3 regions of the Serratia montpellierensis genome follow, and region 1 is predicted to be linked to each of the others. Evidence: riboswitches for the same ligand, from Rfam matches in the RefSeq annotation. Region 1 holds a riboswitch; each other region holds the start of a gene.

Region 1 (4,528 bases):
TAGGTGATGGCGAGGTCGGCCTGTTTGGCGGCCACCAGCCGCGGCGGCAGCGCCGGATCGGACGGCGGCACGATCTTGACGTCCAGCCCTGCGGCCTTGAAGGCGCCAATCTGCTCGGCCACCATAATCGGCGCGTGATCGGGGTTGATGTACCAGTCGAGCACCAGCGTCAGCTTTTCGGCCGCGCCGGCCTGGCCGGTGATGGCGGCGCCCAGCAGCAGCCCGCAGAGGGTTTGTTTGATCATGGTCGTTCCTTTATCCCTGGTTATGGTTGCAATCATCAGTCGTTTTCCGGCGCCCAGGCGATCAGGCGCCGCAGCAGCGCATCTACCGCGGCCCACAGCAGCACGGTCATCAGCACCAAAATAAACAGCGCGGCGAAGCAGACGTCGGTCTGCATGCGCGCGTTGGCGTTAAGCATCACGTAGCCCAGACCTTCGGCCGAGCCGACCCATTCGCCGATGATGGCGCCGATCGGCGCGACGGCGGCGGCCATGCGCAGGCCGGAGCCGAAGGCCGGCAGCGCCGCCATCAGCCGCACGTGCCGCAGCTGCGCCCAGCGCGAAGCGCGCATCGTGCGCGCCAGATCGAGATAGTCGTTGTTGACCCGGCGCAGCCCGTCGAAAAAGGCCGACACCACCGGGAAGAAAATCACCAGCACCGCCATCGCCACCTTGGCGCTCATGCCGAAGCCGAACCACAGCACCAGCAGCGGCGCCAGGGCGAACACCGGTATCGCCTGGCTGGTGAGCACCAGCGGCATCAGCCAGCGCTGCAGCCGCGGCGAGAAGATCATGCACAGCGCCAGCGCCGCGCCGAGCATCACGCCCAGCACCAGCCCGCTGACGATCTCCGAAGCCGTGACCAGCGTGTGCCAGGCGAGATAGCCGCGCCCGTCCCACAGTGCCTGCGCCACCGTGCTCGGCGTGGGCAGCAGAAAGGCCGGAATGCCGCTTTGCGCCGCCAGCCACCACAGCAGCAGCAGCCCGGCAAACACCGTCAGCCCACGCCGCAGGCGGGTAAGCCCACGCTCTTTGGCAATCTTCATTGCGCGGCCCTCACCAGCTGTTGCAGCAGCTCGGCCTGGCTTTTCAGCAGGTCGGCGTCATCCGGCGCGCGCGGCGGTTGCCCGCTGATACGGTGGGTATCGTCGAGGCCCAGCGGCCAGGGCGACAGTACCAGCAGCCGGTGGCTCAGGCGGCAGGCCTCCATCGGATCGTGGGTGATCAGCAGCACAGTGTTTTGCGCCAGCAGTTCGGCGGCCAGGCTTTGGATCTCGGTGCGGGTAATGGCGTCCAATGCGGAGAAGGGTTCGTCCATCAGCACGATCGGCTGGCGTTCGTAGAGCGTGCGGGCGATGGCGGCGCGCTGGCGCATGCCGCCGGACAGCGCGGCGGGCAGGCTGCGGCCATGCGCGGCCAGGCCTACGCGTTCGAGCAGATGCGCCACCCACGCCCGATCCGCCACTTCGCCGCGCAGCCGCGAGCCGAGGGCGACGTTCTCTTCGACGGTCAGCCACGGGTAGAGCAGGTCTTTTTGCCCCATGTAGGCGATGCGCCCGGCGATCGGCAAACCGTCGCTGCCGGTCACCGTACCCGAACTGGCCTGCGCCAGGCCGGCGATGATCTTCAGCAGGCTGGTTTTGCCGGCGCCGCTGGCGCCGAGCAGGGCGACGAAGCTGCCGCCGGCGATGTCGAAGCTCAGCCGGTCGAAGACGATTTGCTGACCGAAACGCAGGCTGAGATCCCGCACCTGGATGCCGGGCGGGAGAAGCGGGGAGATCATGAAGCGTTCAGCCCCATCTGCCAAAATGCCGATTCCAGCTGGGTGGCGGTGGTGAAAATCTGCGCCAGCTCGGTGAGGCGGCTTTGCGCGCCGCGCTGGTGGCCGACGGTCTCGAGCAGCTCGATGGCGGCACGCACGCCGGCCAGATAGCCCTCGTCGCCGTAGTTGCGGATCCAGGAGGCGTAAGGATTGCCCTCCATCTTGGTGGCGGGATCGTGCAGCAGCCGCAGGCCGATTTCGGCATAGCCGGCCACGCAGGGCAGCAGGCCGGCCAGCAGGTCGAGGGCGTCGCCGGCATGGCCGATATCCAGCACGTAACGGGTGTAGTTCATGGTCTCCGCCGCTTCCGGCTGGGCGGCGATCTGCGCTTCGCTCAACCCCCATTCGGCGCAGTAGGCCACGTGCAGCGGCAGTTCGGCGACGATGCCGTTGAGCGAGGCGGTGGCGGCGCGCATCTCCGGCAGGGTGCGCAGCTTGCTGACCAGCAGCGCGTAGGCGCGGGCGAAGTGCAGCAGGAACAGATAGTCCTGGGTCAGGTAGCGGCGAAAAGCGCGTTCAGGCAAGGTGCCGGCGGCCAGCTGCTGCAGAAACGGGTGATCGACGTAATCTTGCCAGTGGCTGCCGGCATGGTGGCGCAGCCGGCCGTAAAGACCGCTTTCGAACAGGGTAGTGATGGACATGGGACCTCCTTGAGTCAGTGGAGATCCGGGCACGCTGGGGTATGAACAGGCAACGGGTGAGAGCGTTGTTGCCTAACCGTCCCTTCGCTGGCATGACCCAGATCAGGTTCAAAGGGTTCGGCTTGCGCCATCTCAGCCCGTAACAGGACACCCCTCGGAGCTGCTTGTTATACGACATTTGTTTTTTGATTACAATCGCCGGGCGGCGCGGCGGCAATCGGTTCGTTTAGTGCGATCGGGGGCGATTTTGCTGGCGCAGAGCGCGCGATTTTTGTCACTGTAGGCCGATGATTTTGCCTTTGAGGACGATTCCCGATGAAAAAAATTGGTTTTCTCTCGTTTGGCCACTGGTCGCCTTCCGCCCAGTCCGGCACCCGTTCCGCGGCGGATGCGCTGCTGCAGTCTATCGATCTGGCGGTCGCCGCCGAAGATCTGGGGGCGGACGGCGCCTATTTTCGCGTACACCATTTCGCGCGCCAACTGGGGTCGCCGTTCCCACTGCTGGCCGCCATCGGCGCCAAAACCCAACGCATCGAGATCGGCACCGGCGTGATCGACATGCGTTATGAAAATCCGCTGTACATGGTCGAAGACGCCGGCGCGGCGGATCTGATCGCCGGCGGGCGGCTGCAGCTCGGCATCAGCCGCGGCTCGCCGGAGCAGGTGATCGATGGCTGGCGCTATTTCGGCTATGCCCCGGCCGACGGCGAGACCGACGCAGACATGGCCCGCCGCCATACCGAAGTGTTCCTGGAAGCGCTGCGCGGCGAAGGGTTCGCCGAACCCAATCCGCAGCCGATGTTCCCGAATCCGCCCGGGCTGCTGCGGCCGGAGCCGTTTTCCGCCGGGCTGCGCGACCGCATCTGGTGGGGCGCCGGTTCCAATGCCACCGCCGTCTGGGCGGCGAAGCTCGGCATGCACCTGCAAAGCTCGACGCTCAAGAACGACGAGACCGGCGAACCCTTCCACATCCAGCAGGCCAAGCAGATCCGCGCCTACCGCGCCGCCTGGCAAGAGGCCGGCCACGCGCACGAGCCACGGGTTTCCGTGAGCCGCAGCATCTTCGCGCTGGTGGACCAGCGGGATCGCAACTACTTCGGCGGCGGCGGCAAGGAGGGCGATCAGCTGGGGTATATCGACGCGCAGACCCGAGCGATTTTCGGCCGCAGCTATGCCGCCGAGCCGGACGTGCTGATCAAGCAGCTGGCACAGGACGAGGCCATTGCCGAAGCGGATACGCTGCTGCTGACCGTGCCTAACCAGCTGGGCGTGGATTACAACGCCCACGTCATCGAATCGATTTTAACCCATGTCGCGCCGGCGCTCGGCTGGCGCTAAACGGAGGAGTGGCATGTCACGCATTTTCATTACCGGTTCGGTAGACGGGCTGGGCCGCGCCGCCGCGCAAACGCTGTTGGACGAAGGGCATCAGGTGATTCTGCATGCGCGTGAGCCCGGCCGTCTGGACGCGGTGCGCGATCTGTTGGATCGCGGCGCTCAGGCGACGATCGGCGATCTGTCCGATGTACAGCAGATCCGGCAGCTTGCCGAGCAGGTCAATCGCCTCGGTCGTCCGGACGCGGTGATCCACAATGCCGGCATGTTTACCGGGCCGCAGGTGATGCCGGTGAACGTCATAGCGCCCTATCTGCTGACGGCCCTGATCGAACGCCCCACGCGTATCGTCTACCTGAGCAGCAGCATGCACTTTGACGGCGTGGCGGAACTGAACGGCGTGGATTGGCTTGGCGGCGCCGCAGGCTCTTATTCGGACAGCAAACTGTTCGTCACCGCGCTGGCCGCCGCCGTGGCGCGCCTGTGGCCTGACGTGATCAGCAGCGCGGTCGATCCCGGTTGGGTGCCGACAAAAATGGGCGGCGCGGACGCGCCCGACGATCTGGCGCTGGGGCATGTGACGCAGGCGTGGCTGGTGAGCAGCGATGAACCGCAGGCCTTGGCGTCCGGCGGCTATTGGCACCATCAGCAGCGCCTCGAACCCCACGCGGCGGTACACGACGAGGCGTTTCAAACGGCGCTGTTGGCGCAATTGGCGCGCGCTGGCG
Region 2 (4,528 bases), on a different contig from region 1:
CAGCCGCGGATATCCAGCGACAGGCACAGCGGGTTGTAACGTTCGGCGAGGTCGCGCATCGGGTTCTCCAACACCTTCAGCGCATAGGGTACCGCCATCAGCGCATTGGTGAGGATCACCAGCGCATAGGGCGACTGCGGCAGCCCGATCGTATCGCTCAGCAGCAGGAAGAAGCCGGTGGCCAGCACGATGCCCGGCATCGCCAGGATCACCATGCCGCTCAGCTCCAGCGCCTGGCCGCCGCGCAGCTGCTGCCGCAGCTTCAGCTCGCGGCTGCTCCACAGCAGCATCATCGTGAGCGCCACGCACAGCAGCCCGGCGCCGAGGGCGATGCGCAGCGACGTGAACAGCGCCTGCCACAGCACCGGCTGGCGCAGCACGCTGACGACGGCCTGATTGGCGCCGTCGGCGATCACCGCCAGCAGAGGCGGCAGCAGCAGGAGCAGCGCGGCGGCGATCAGCAGAAAATCGCCGACGCGTCGCCACCGGCTGTCTTCCGGGTTGCGCCAGCGTTGGGCGTGGGTATGGCCCACCGGCAGCGCCTGGCTCAGGCGCTGGCTGATCAACACCAGCCCCAGACAACAGCTTAACTGGATCAGCGCCAGCATGGCGGCGCGGCCCAGATCGTAGTCGTAACTCAGCGCCTGGTAGATCGCCAGTTCGATGGTGGTGGCCTGCGGTCCGCCGCCCAGCGATAGCACGGTGGCGAAGCTGGCGAAGCACAGCATAAAAATCAACGCGCCGCTCGGCAGGATCTGGCGGCGCAGCGCCGGCCATTCGACGAAGCGGAACTGCTGCCAGCCGCTCATACCCAGTTGGGCGGCCAGCTGGCGCTGCTCCACCGGAATGTTCTCCAGCGCCTGCAGCAACAGGCGGGTGGCCAGCGGCAGGTTAAAGAACAGGTGCGCCAGCAGAATGCCCTGCAGCCCGTAGGGCGAGAAGCCATACTCGACGCCCAGCCAGCCGCACAGCGTCGCCAGCCAGCCCTGGCGGCCATAGACGCTGAGCAGGCCGAACACCGCCACCAACACCGGCAGCACCAGCGTCATGGCGCACAGCCGCAGCAGCAGCTGCCGGCCGGGGAAACGGCGGCGATAGAGCGCACGCGCCAGCAGAACGGCGGGCAGCACCGAAATCAGCGCCGACAACAGCGCCTGCCAGAAGGTGAAGCGCACCACGTGCCACAGGTAGCTGTCCTGCCACAGGCCGCGCCAGTCGCTGTCCGGCGCATGGCGCCACAGCGAGCCCATCGCCAGCGCGGCGACCAGCAGGATCACGCCGGCGGCCAGCAGCCCCGGCCAGAGCCAGCGGGGGATCAACGGCTGACGGCAGTTTGCCATGCCCGGATCCAACCACCGCGTTGTGTGGCCACCTCTTCGGCGCTGTATTGCAGCGCGGTATGCGGTACGTTCATCTGCTCAAAGCCGACGGGCAGTGGGGTGTTGATCACCGGATACATCCAGTTGCCGGTCGGGATGGTGTTCTGGAACGCCGGCGTCACCATGAACTGCATGAAGCGCTCCGCCAGCTCAGGCTGTTTGGCGGCCTTCAGCTTGCCCGCCACTTCCACCTGCAGGTAGTGACCTTCACTGAACATGGCGGCGGCATAGAGATCTTTTTTCTCTGCGATCAGGTGATAGGCGGGAGAGGTGGTGTAGCTGAGCACCAGATCGCCTTCGCCTTTCAGGAACAGGCCGTAGGCCTCGCTCCAGCCTTTGGTGACGGTGACGGTCTTTTTCGCTAACTGCTGCCAGGCGGCCGGCGCCTTGTCGCCATACACTTTTTGCATCCACAGCAGCAGGCCGAGGCCCGGCGTGCTGGTGCGGGGATCTTCGTAAATCACCTTCCAGTTGCGATCGCTGCTGATCAGCTCCTGCAGGCTTTTTGGCGGGTTCTTCAGTTTTTCTTTGTTGTAGACGAAGGCGAAGTATCCGTAGTCGTAAGGCACGAAGGTCGTATCCTGCCAGCCGCCCGGCACCGTCAGTTTGGCGGTGTCGACGCCGCTCGGCGCGAACAGGCCGGTTTGCTGCGCCGCCTGCAACAGGTTATTGTCTAACCCCAGCACCACGTCGGCGGCGCTGTTCTTGCCCTCCATGCGCAGGCGGTTCAGCAGCGAGACGCCGTCTTCCAGCGCGACGAACTTCAGTTCACAGTCGCACTCGGCTTCGAAGGCTTTTTTCACCGCCGGGCCTGGGCCCCAGTCGGCGGCGAAGGAATCGTAGGTGTATACCGTCAGCGTCGGCTTGGCGAACACCGGCGCGGCGCACAGCAGCAATAAGCAGGGCAGATATTTTTTGACCACGTTGCACTCCTGAAAAATAAGGGGGCAAGGGCATCTGAGGGGGCGAGGCGGCGTCGCCGGTTCGCTGGGCTCAAATCCCTCCGCCGGTATTGACCGGATCAGGTTCGACGGGTGTGCTCTCAGCGGAAAATCGGGCTTATCACACGGCCCTATTCTCCGCACCCCGTTGAGACGGCGCTATTGTAAAGATTAACCGACCTGGGCGAAAGGCGCTTATGCCTCCGGCGGGGCAAACCAGGCGGACTTGAAGTCGAACCAGCCCAGGGTGTTCATCCGCACGCCGCGCATGCTGCGCTGGCCGTGCAGCTGCAGCCAGTGGTGGAACAGCGGATGCAGCTGGTGGTTGCTGACCAGGCGCCGGCAGAACTCGGCCAGCGGCAAGCGGTTGGCGCGCCACAGCGCCGCATCCTCCGCCAGATCCTCGTTCATGCAGTGCTGCATCAGCGGCAGTTCGTACAGCGTGGCGAACAGCGAAAACTCCAACGGCAGATAGAAGTTGGCGCTGCCGAGCCACAGATCGCTGCGCGCGTCGCCCTGGTGCCAGGTGGCGTAATCCACGCTTTGCACGATCAGGCGGATGCCGTGCTGCGCCAGCAGCGGTTCGATCGCCTGGCGAATGGCGTGAAACTCCGAATGCTCATTGAAGTGGGTCATCGTCAGTTCGGTCAGGCCCGCGGGTTTGGGCTGCTGCGCCAGCGTGCGGTTGTGGTGCCAACGCGGCAGCAGGCCGTACGCCGGCGACCAATAGCGCTGGTAGAGCGGCCCGGCGTGGCTCAGCAGCGAAATGGGGTTGATCAATTCGCACAGCCAACTGCGAATGGCAGGATCGGCCGCTAATGGGGATCGCTGATCGAACAGCAGGAAATAACAGCCTTCTTCCAGCCGGCTTTCCAGCTCGCTGTTGCCGGTTTCATTGCCCTGCAGCTGCACGCCGGAGTGCACCAGCTCTTCGGAGAATTCCGGCAGCACCCAGATATTGACCTCATCAATAAGCGCCCGGTAGCCGAAATAGTCGTCGAAGGCGTGGATCTTCATCTGGCTGGGAAGGTTGCGCACCACGCGGTAGGGGCCGGTGCCGACCGGATGGCGGGCGAAATCCGGCAGTTCGCGCCATTCGTGCGGTAGGATCATGGCCTGCACGCTGCCCAGCAGCCAGGGCAGCCAGTGATCGGGGCTGCGCAGATGCACGTGATAACGAACGGCGTCGGCGAGGTGACGCTCTCGATATGCGAGAACAGCGGTTGCGAGGTGAGACGCGAGAGGGAAGTGATGACGTCTGCCATCTCCAGCTCGCGGCCATGATGAAAATGGATTGCCGGGCGCAGATAAAACCGCCAGTGCAGCGGCGTCAGCGCCTGCCAATGGTGAGACAGATCGGATTCCAGTTCCCCGTTTTCCTCATTTATGCGCGTCAGGCCGTTGAAGATCTGGCGCGCCAAATGGGTCTCCGAACGCCGCAGCGCCGAGCCGGGCAGCAGGTTGTACAGCTGCCGGTAGTAGAGCACCCGCAGGATGTGTTTACCCTGGCGGAAGCTGCGACCCAGCTGCGACAGCAGCATCTGGCGCACCACGTTTTTGTCGCCCACCAACTGCACCAGCTGATCGATGCGGTCCTGCTCCAGCAGCTCCTCGGCCCGCTGTTGCTGCAGCGCCAGGCCGGTGTAGTGGAAGGTAAGCCGTGAACGCTTGCCGCGCCCCGACTCCGCCTGCCAGGTGAGCCAGCCTTCCCGCTGCATGGCGCTCAGCAGGGAGCGCACGTGGCGCCGCGAGCAGCTGAGCACCTCCGCCAGATCCTGCAGCGTGGTGTCAGTGGTTTCACCGTGACAGCGCTGCCACAGGCGGATGAACTGTTGCTGCAATCTGGACGTGGACATAAAAGAGGAACGCTCCCGCCTCAACTCGTCAATTTATCTTTCCCTATATTACGCCGATAATTTTCATCAATGAAAGGGGAGGGCGTAATCATGAAAGCTTTCTTATCCAGGCAGTTCTATCAGCGCTATTTCAGCGCGGTGCGCCGCCAGCGCGCCGACTGGCTGAGCGTGGTGCCCGAACAGGCGCGGCTGGCGATGCTGGCGCACCTGACGCAATGGGATATCAAAGAGATGACGGACAAACAGTATCGCGAGCACCTGTAAGGCGCTGCGGTATAAAAGTTTCTGAGTAATGGTGCTGTTTCACCAGCCAGTGGGGCGACCCACTGGTTTTTTTATGCGTGGTCATGGC
Region 3 (4,528 bases), on a different contig from region 1:
GTGGGGGCGTTCGGCCTGGTCGGCGCGGTGGGCGCACTGGCGGCGGTGCGCGCCGGGCATCTGGCGGATCGCGGATTGGGGCAAGTGGCCAGCGGCGTGTGTCTGCTGCTGTTGACGCTGGCCTGGTTGCCGCTCGGTTTGCTCGGCAGCGGCCTGGTTTGGCTGGTGGCGGGCATCGTGCTGCTGGATCTGGCGGGCCAGGCGATCCACGTGCTGAACCAGAGCATGATCTTCCGCGCGCACCCGCAGTCGCACAGCCGGCTGGTGGGCTGCTATATGCTGTTTTACGCCGTCGGCAGTGGGCTGGGCGCCTTTGCCGGCACCCATATGTACGCCTGGGCGGGCTGGAGCGGCGTCTGCTGGCTGGGGGCGGGCGTCAGCCTGAGCGCGTTGCTGTTTTGGCGGCTGACGCTGCGCGGGATGCCGCCCTCAGCGACGGCGGTGGAGCAGTGAAAGCTGGAAGCCCAGCGCACCGCACAACTGCTGAGGCGCGGTGAAGCCGCTTTCCGCCAGGAGGAGACGGCTGCGCGCCGCTGCCATCGGGTGCCAGTTGCGGCGGGTGCGTTCGATCACCTCCTGCGCCTGCGCCGCCGAATGCCCGGCGCTTTGCAGCCAATGTTGGTAGTGGCTGGCGGGCAGGCCATCCGGTTGATAGTCGAACAGCAGCAGCGGTGCGGCGGGGGAGAGGCGCTGCGCCAACTGCTGCAGGAAATCCAGTTTGGCGCCATCGTCGGCGATAAAGTGCAGCACCAATGAGCACACCGCCGCATCGTGGCGGGTTTGCGGCGCTTGTTGCAGCAAGGTGGGTTGGAAACTCACCCGTTGTGCATAACCCGCTGCTTCGGCCTTGGCGCGTGCGGCCGCCAGCATGCCGGCGGAGGGTTCCACGGCGCTGAAACGCCAGCTGGCGTTGGCGGCGGCCAGCGCCGTCAGTTCGCTGCCGGTGCCGCAACCGGCCAGCAACAGCGTGGTGTCATTCGGCAGCGTCTGCGCGAGCGTCGCCGTCAGCAGCGCCTGGGCAAACTGATAGCCGGGCACCAGGGTCAGAATGCGGCGATCGTAGTCCGCCGCCGCGGCATCGGGGAAGCGTGTATCCGTTTGGTATTGCATAACCTTCCTTGCCAAGTTCATTGAGAGAGACAAGGAAGGGTATGCTTAAATGATAATGAAATCCATTATCATTAATGAGTTCTGTGACGGGAAAGGCGGCGTTAGCGGGCCGGCGAATGCATCAGGTAATAATCTTCTTCGCCGTCGTTGCCGGTAGAGATGATGCGCCAGCCGTGTTTGCGGTAGAACGCCAGCGCCTTTTCATTCTTCACCAGGCATTTCAGCGAGCCGGTAGCGGTGAAGGTAGCTTCCGCCGCCTGCAGCAGCGCACTGCCGACGCCGCGCGGCGGCTGATGGGGATCGACATACAGGTTATGAATGAAGTTGTCTTCGCGGTAGACGGAGACGAATCCCAGCAGCGTGCCGCCGTCTTCCGCCACCCAAATCGCTTCGCCCAGCGTCGCGCCGTCGAAATCTTCCAACTGATAGTTTGAGGTATCGCGCCAGCCGAACGCCGCCTTGCGCGACGCCAGGTACAGCGTGCGCAGGAAGGGGCGATCGGTCTCTTGGTAGGGTCTTATCTGCATGGCATCTCCCGGTGGTTTGTGCTCACTATAGCGCATTGTGCAGCGTATGCCCGCTGAGCCTATTTATTCGCTTGTTTGTCCGCGCCGCCGCTGGCATGATCCCCTGCAGGGATTAACGCAACGTTGATCACAACCTATTGATTTTCATGACTCGGGGTGCCCTTCTACGTGAAGGCTGAGAAATACCCGTATTACCTGATCTGGATAATGCCAGCGTAGGGAAGTCACGGCCGCCCAGCCGGCGCCGCCTTCTTGAACGCCGGTTGGGAGGAATATGATCGCTCGACCTGATGCACTACCCGGCGCCCGCGCCGCGGCCTGTCTGACCCAATTCCAACAGCGGCCTCCGCTGATCCACTGCCTGACCAACGAAGTGGTGCAATCGCTGACCGCCAACGTGTTGCTGGCGCTCGGCGCTTCCCCGGCGATGGTAGTGGAGCCGCAAGAGGCGGCACAGTTCAGCGCGCTGGCCGACGGCCTGCTGATCAACGTCGGTACCCTCAATGCGCTGCGCGCCGAATCGATGCGGGCGGCGGTGGCCGCCGCCAATCAGGCCGGCAAGCCCTGGACGCTGGATCCGGTGGCGGTCGGCGCGCTCTCCTACCGCACCGCCTTCGCCAAACAGCTGCTGGACGAGAAACCGGCGGCGATACGCGGCAACGCCTCGGAAATCATGGCGCTCAGCGGGTTGCTGGCCAGCGGCCGCGGCGTGGACAGCGGCGACGATTCGCTGGCGGCATTGCCCGCCGCGCGTGAGCTGGCGCAGCGCAGCGGCGCGGTGGTGGCGGTCACCGGCGCGGTGGATTACGTCACCGACGGCCAGCGCGACTGGGCGATCGAAGGCGGTTCCCCGCTGATGACGCGGGTGGTGGGCACCGGCTGCGCGCTGTCGGCGGTGGCGGCGGCGTTTTGCGCCCTGCCGGGCGATCGCCTGGATAACGTGGCGACCGCCTGCCGAGTGATGTCTCACTGCGGTGGCCTCGCGGCCAGGCAGGCCGCCGGGCCGGGCAGCTTTACGCCGGCGTTTCTCGATGCCCTGTATCAGCTGCGTGGGGAGGATCTGTGATGAAACGCATTAACGCCCTGACCATCGCCGGCACCGATCCCAGCGGCGGCGCCGGCATTCAGGCCGATTTGAAGGCTTTCTCGGCGCTTGGCGCCTACGGCACCTCGGTGATCACCGCGCTGGTAGCGCAGAATACCCGCGGCGTACAGTCGGTGTATTACATCGATCCGGCGTTCGTCGCCGCGCAGCTGGACTCGGTGTTCAGCGACGTGCGTATCGACAGCGTCAAGATCGGCATGCTGGCCAACGCCGACATCGTGCAGGCGGTAGCCGAACGGCTGCGCCATTACCGTCCGGAATTCGTGGTGTTGGACACCGTGATGCTGGCGAAAAGCGGCGATCCGTTGCTGGCGCCGGAGGCGGTGGCGTCTATCCGGCGCGAGCTGTTGCCGCTGGTATCGATCATTACGCCGAACCTGCCGGAAGCGGCGGCGCTGCTGGCGTGCGCGCCGGCGGAAGATGAAGCGCAGATGCGCGAGCAGGGGCGGGCGCTGCTGGCGATGGGCTGCCGGGCGGTGCTGATGAAGGGCGGCCACCTGAGCGAAAGCGAGAGCCCGGACTGGCTGTTTACCGCAGAAGGCGAGCAGCGCTTTACCGCGCCGCGCGTCGCCACCCGCCATACCCACGGCACAGGTTGCACGCTCTCGGCCGCGCTGGCGGCGCTGCGCCCGCGCCATGCCGATTGGGCGGCCACGGTGGCCGCCGCCAAGGACTACCTGCAACAAGCGCTGCAACAGGCGGACACGCTGGAAGTGGGGCACGGCATCGGGCCGGTGCATCATTTTCACGCCTGGTGGTGAGTCAACTTTTTGCCGCAACCGTGGTCTGACTAGTTCAGGCCCGGTTTGACGGGCGAAACCTGATTTAACCTAGGGAGAAGGACTATGACGGGACACCAGGCGCTGCGTTGCGCCCTCTTCGGCGCACTGCTCAGCTTCAGCGCGGGCAGCTTTGCCCAGCAGATCGTCACCACGTCGGATTTGATTCAGCAGCCGGGGTATCAGGCCAGCTGGCAAAACATGGTGAAAGGCCAGGCGCGGATGCCGGGCTGGGCGCGCAAGGGCGTCGGCACCTCTACGCCGGCGCAGAATCTGAACTGGAAGGGCAAAGAGTATCTGGTCGGCAACCTGTGCAAGCCGCACGACTGCGGCAACAACTTTTTGATCGTGGCGTTCAGCGCGGACAAATCCCAGGCCTGGGGCGTGCGGGTGGAAGTGGAAGATCGGCCGGAAGCCGTCGATCATCCGAAGAAGTATGCCAAGTACCAGTGGCTCGGCAAGCCGAATGACGACATGAAAGCGCTGCTGAAGCAGCAGTTCGAGAACAATCCCGACTGGAAATGATCTGACCGGGGGCACCGGTGATGGTGCCCCCGGCGTTGATCAGCCGATGCCGGCCTGATGCAGATCGTGCAGGTTGAGCGCCCCCACCAGCACGCCGTCCATATCGACTACCGGAGCCGCGCTGATGTGCTGTTCGTGCAGCGCTTCCAGCGCCTCCCCGGCGCGCCACTGCTCCGGCAGCCGATAGCCGGGGCGGGTGATCGCCGGGCTGAGCGGATCCTGCAGGCTGTTGCCCTTCACCAGCCAGCGGCGCAGGTCGCCGTCGGTGAACACGCCCACCACCCGCTGCTGCGCGTCGCAGACCGCCACTAACCCGAGCCCGGTGCGGCTCAGCTCCAGCATCGCTTCCATTACGTTGGCGCTTTCGCTCACGCGCGGCAGGCGATCGCCGGTGCGCATCAGGTGATGCACGCGGTTCAGCAGGCGCGCCCCCAGGCTGCCGCCCGGGTGCGAGCGGGCGAAGTCTTCCGCGTTGAAACCGC

What was found. A riboswitch is a leader RNA that binds a small molecule or an ion and turns the genes downstream of it on or off. The one in region 1 is predicted to bind thiamine pyrophosphate.
Region 2: it holds a riboswitch for thiamine pyrophosphate, as region 1 does, so the genes downstream of both, thiB (thiamine ABC transporter substrate binding subunit) here and tenA (thiaminase II) in region 1, are expected to answer to the same signal.
Region 3: it holds a riboswitch for thiamine pyrophosphate, as region 1 does, so the genes downstream of both, thiM (hydroxyethylthiazole kinase) here and tenA (thiaminase II) in region 1, are expected to answer to the same signal.

What each region holds. Positions count from the first base shown of each region.
Region 1 is NZ_VOSN01000013.1:875,729-880,256, reverse strand. It holds gene FUU19_RS15950 (ABC transporter substrate-binding protein) at 1-245, opposite strand, end outside; gene FUU19_RS15945 (ABC transporter permease) at 281-1,048, opposite strand; gene FUU19_RS15940 (ABC transporter ATP-binding protein) at 1,045-1,785, opposite strand; gene tenA (thiaminase II) at 1,782-2,465, opposite strand; TPP riboswitch at 2,528-2,630, opposite strand; gene FUU19_RS15930 (LLM class flavin-dependent oxidoreductase) at 2,781-3,803, shown strand; gene FUU19_RS15925 (SDR family NAD(P)-dependent oxidoreductase) at 3,817-4,528, shown strand, end outside.
Region 2 is NZ_VOSN01000002.1:440,190-444,717, forward strand. It holds gene thiP (thiamine/thiamine pyrophosphate ABC transporter permease ThiP) at 1-1,340, opposite strand, end outside; gene thiB (thiamine ABC transporter substrate binding subunit) at 1,316-2,302, opposite strand; TPP riboswitch at 2,360-2,478, opposite strand; partial or broken gene sgrR (HTH-type transcriptional regulator SgrR) at 2,516-4,176, opposite strand; gene sgrT (glucose uptake inhibitor SgrT) at 4,267-4,440, shown strand.
Region 3 is NZ_VOSN01000011.1:99,137-103,664, reverse strand. It holds gene FUU19_RS11810 (MFS transporter) at 1-453, shown strand, start outside; gene FUU19_RS11805 (class I SAM-dependent methyltransferase) at 430-1,110, opposite strand; gene FUU19_RS11800 (GNAT family N-acetyltransferase) at 1,212-1,637, opposite strand; TPP riboswitch at 1,780-1,876, shown strand; gene thiM (hydroxyethylthiazole kinase) at 1,912-2,703, shown strand; gene thiD (bifunctional hydroxymethylpyrimidine kinase/phosphomethylpyrimidine kinase) at 2,703-3,503, shown strand; gene FUU19_RS11785 (inhibitor of vertebrate lysozyme family protein) at 3,588-4,046, shown strand; gene gutQ (arabinose-5-phosphate isomerase GutQ) at 4,086-4,528, opposite strand, start outside.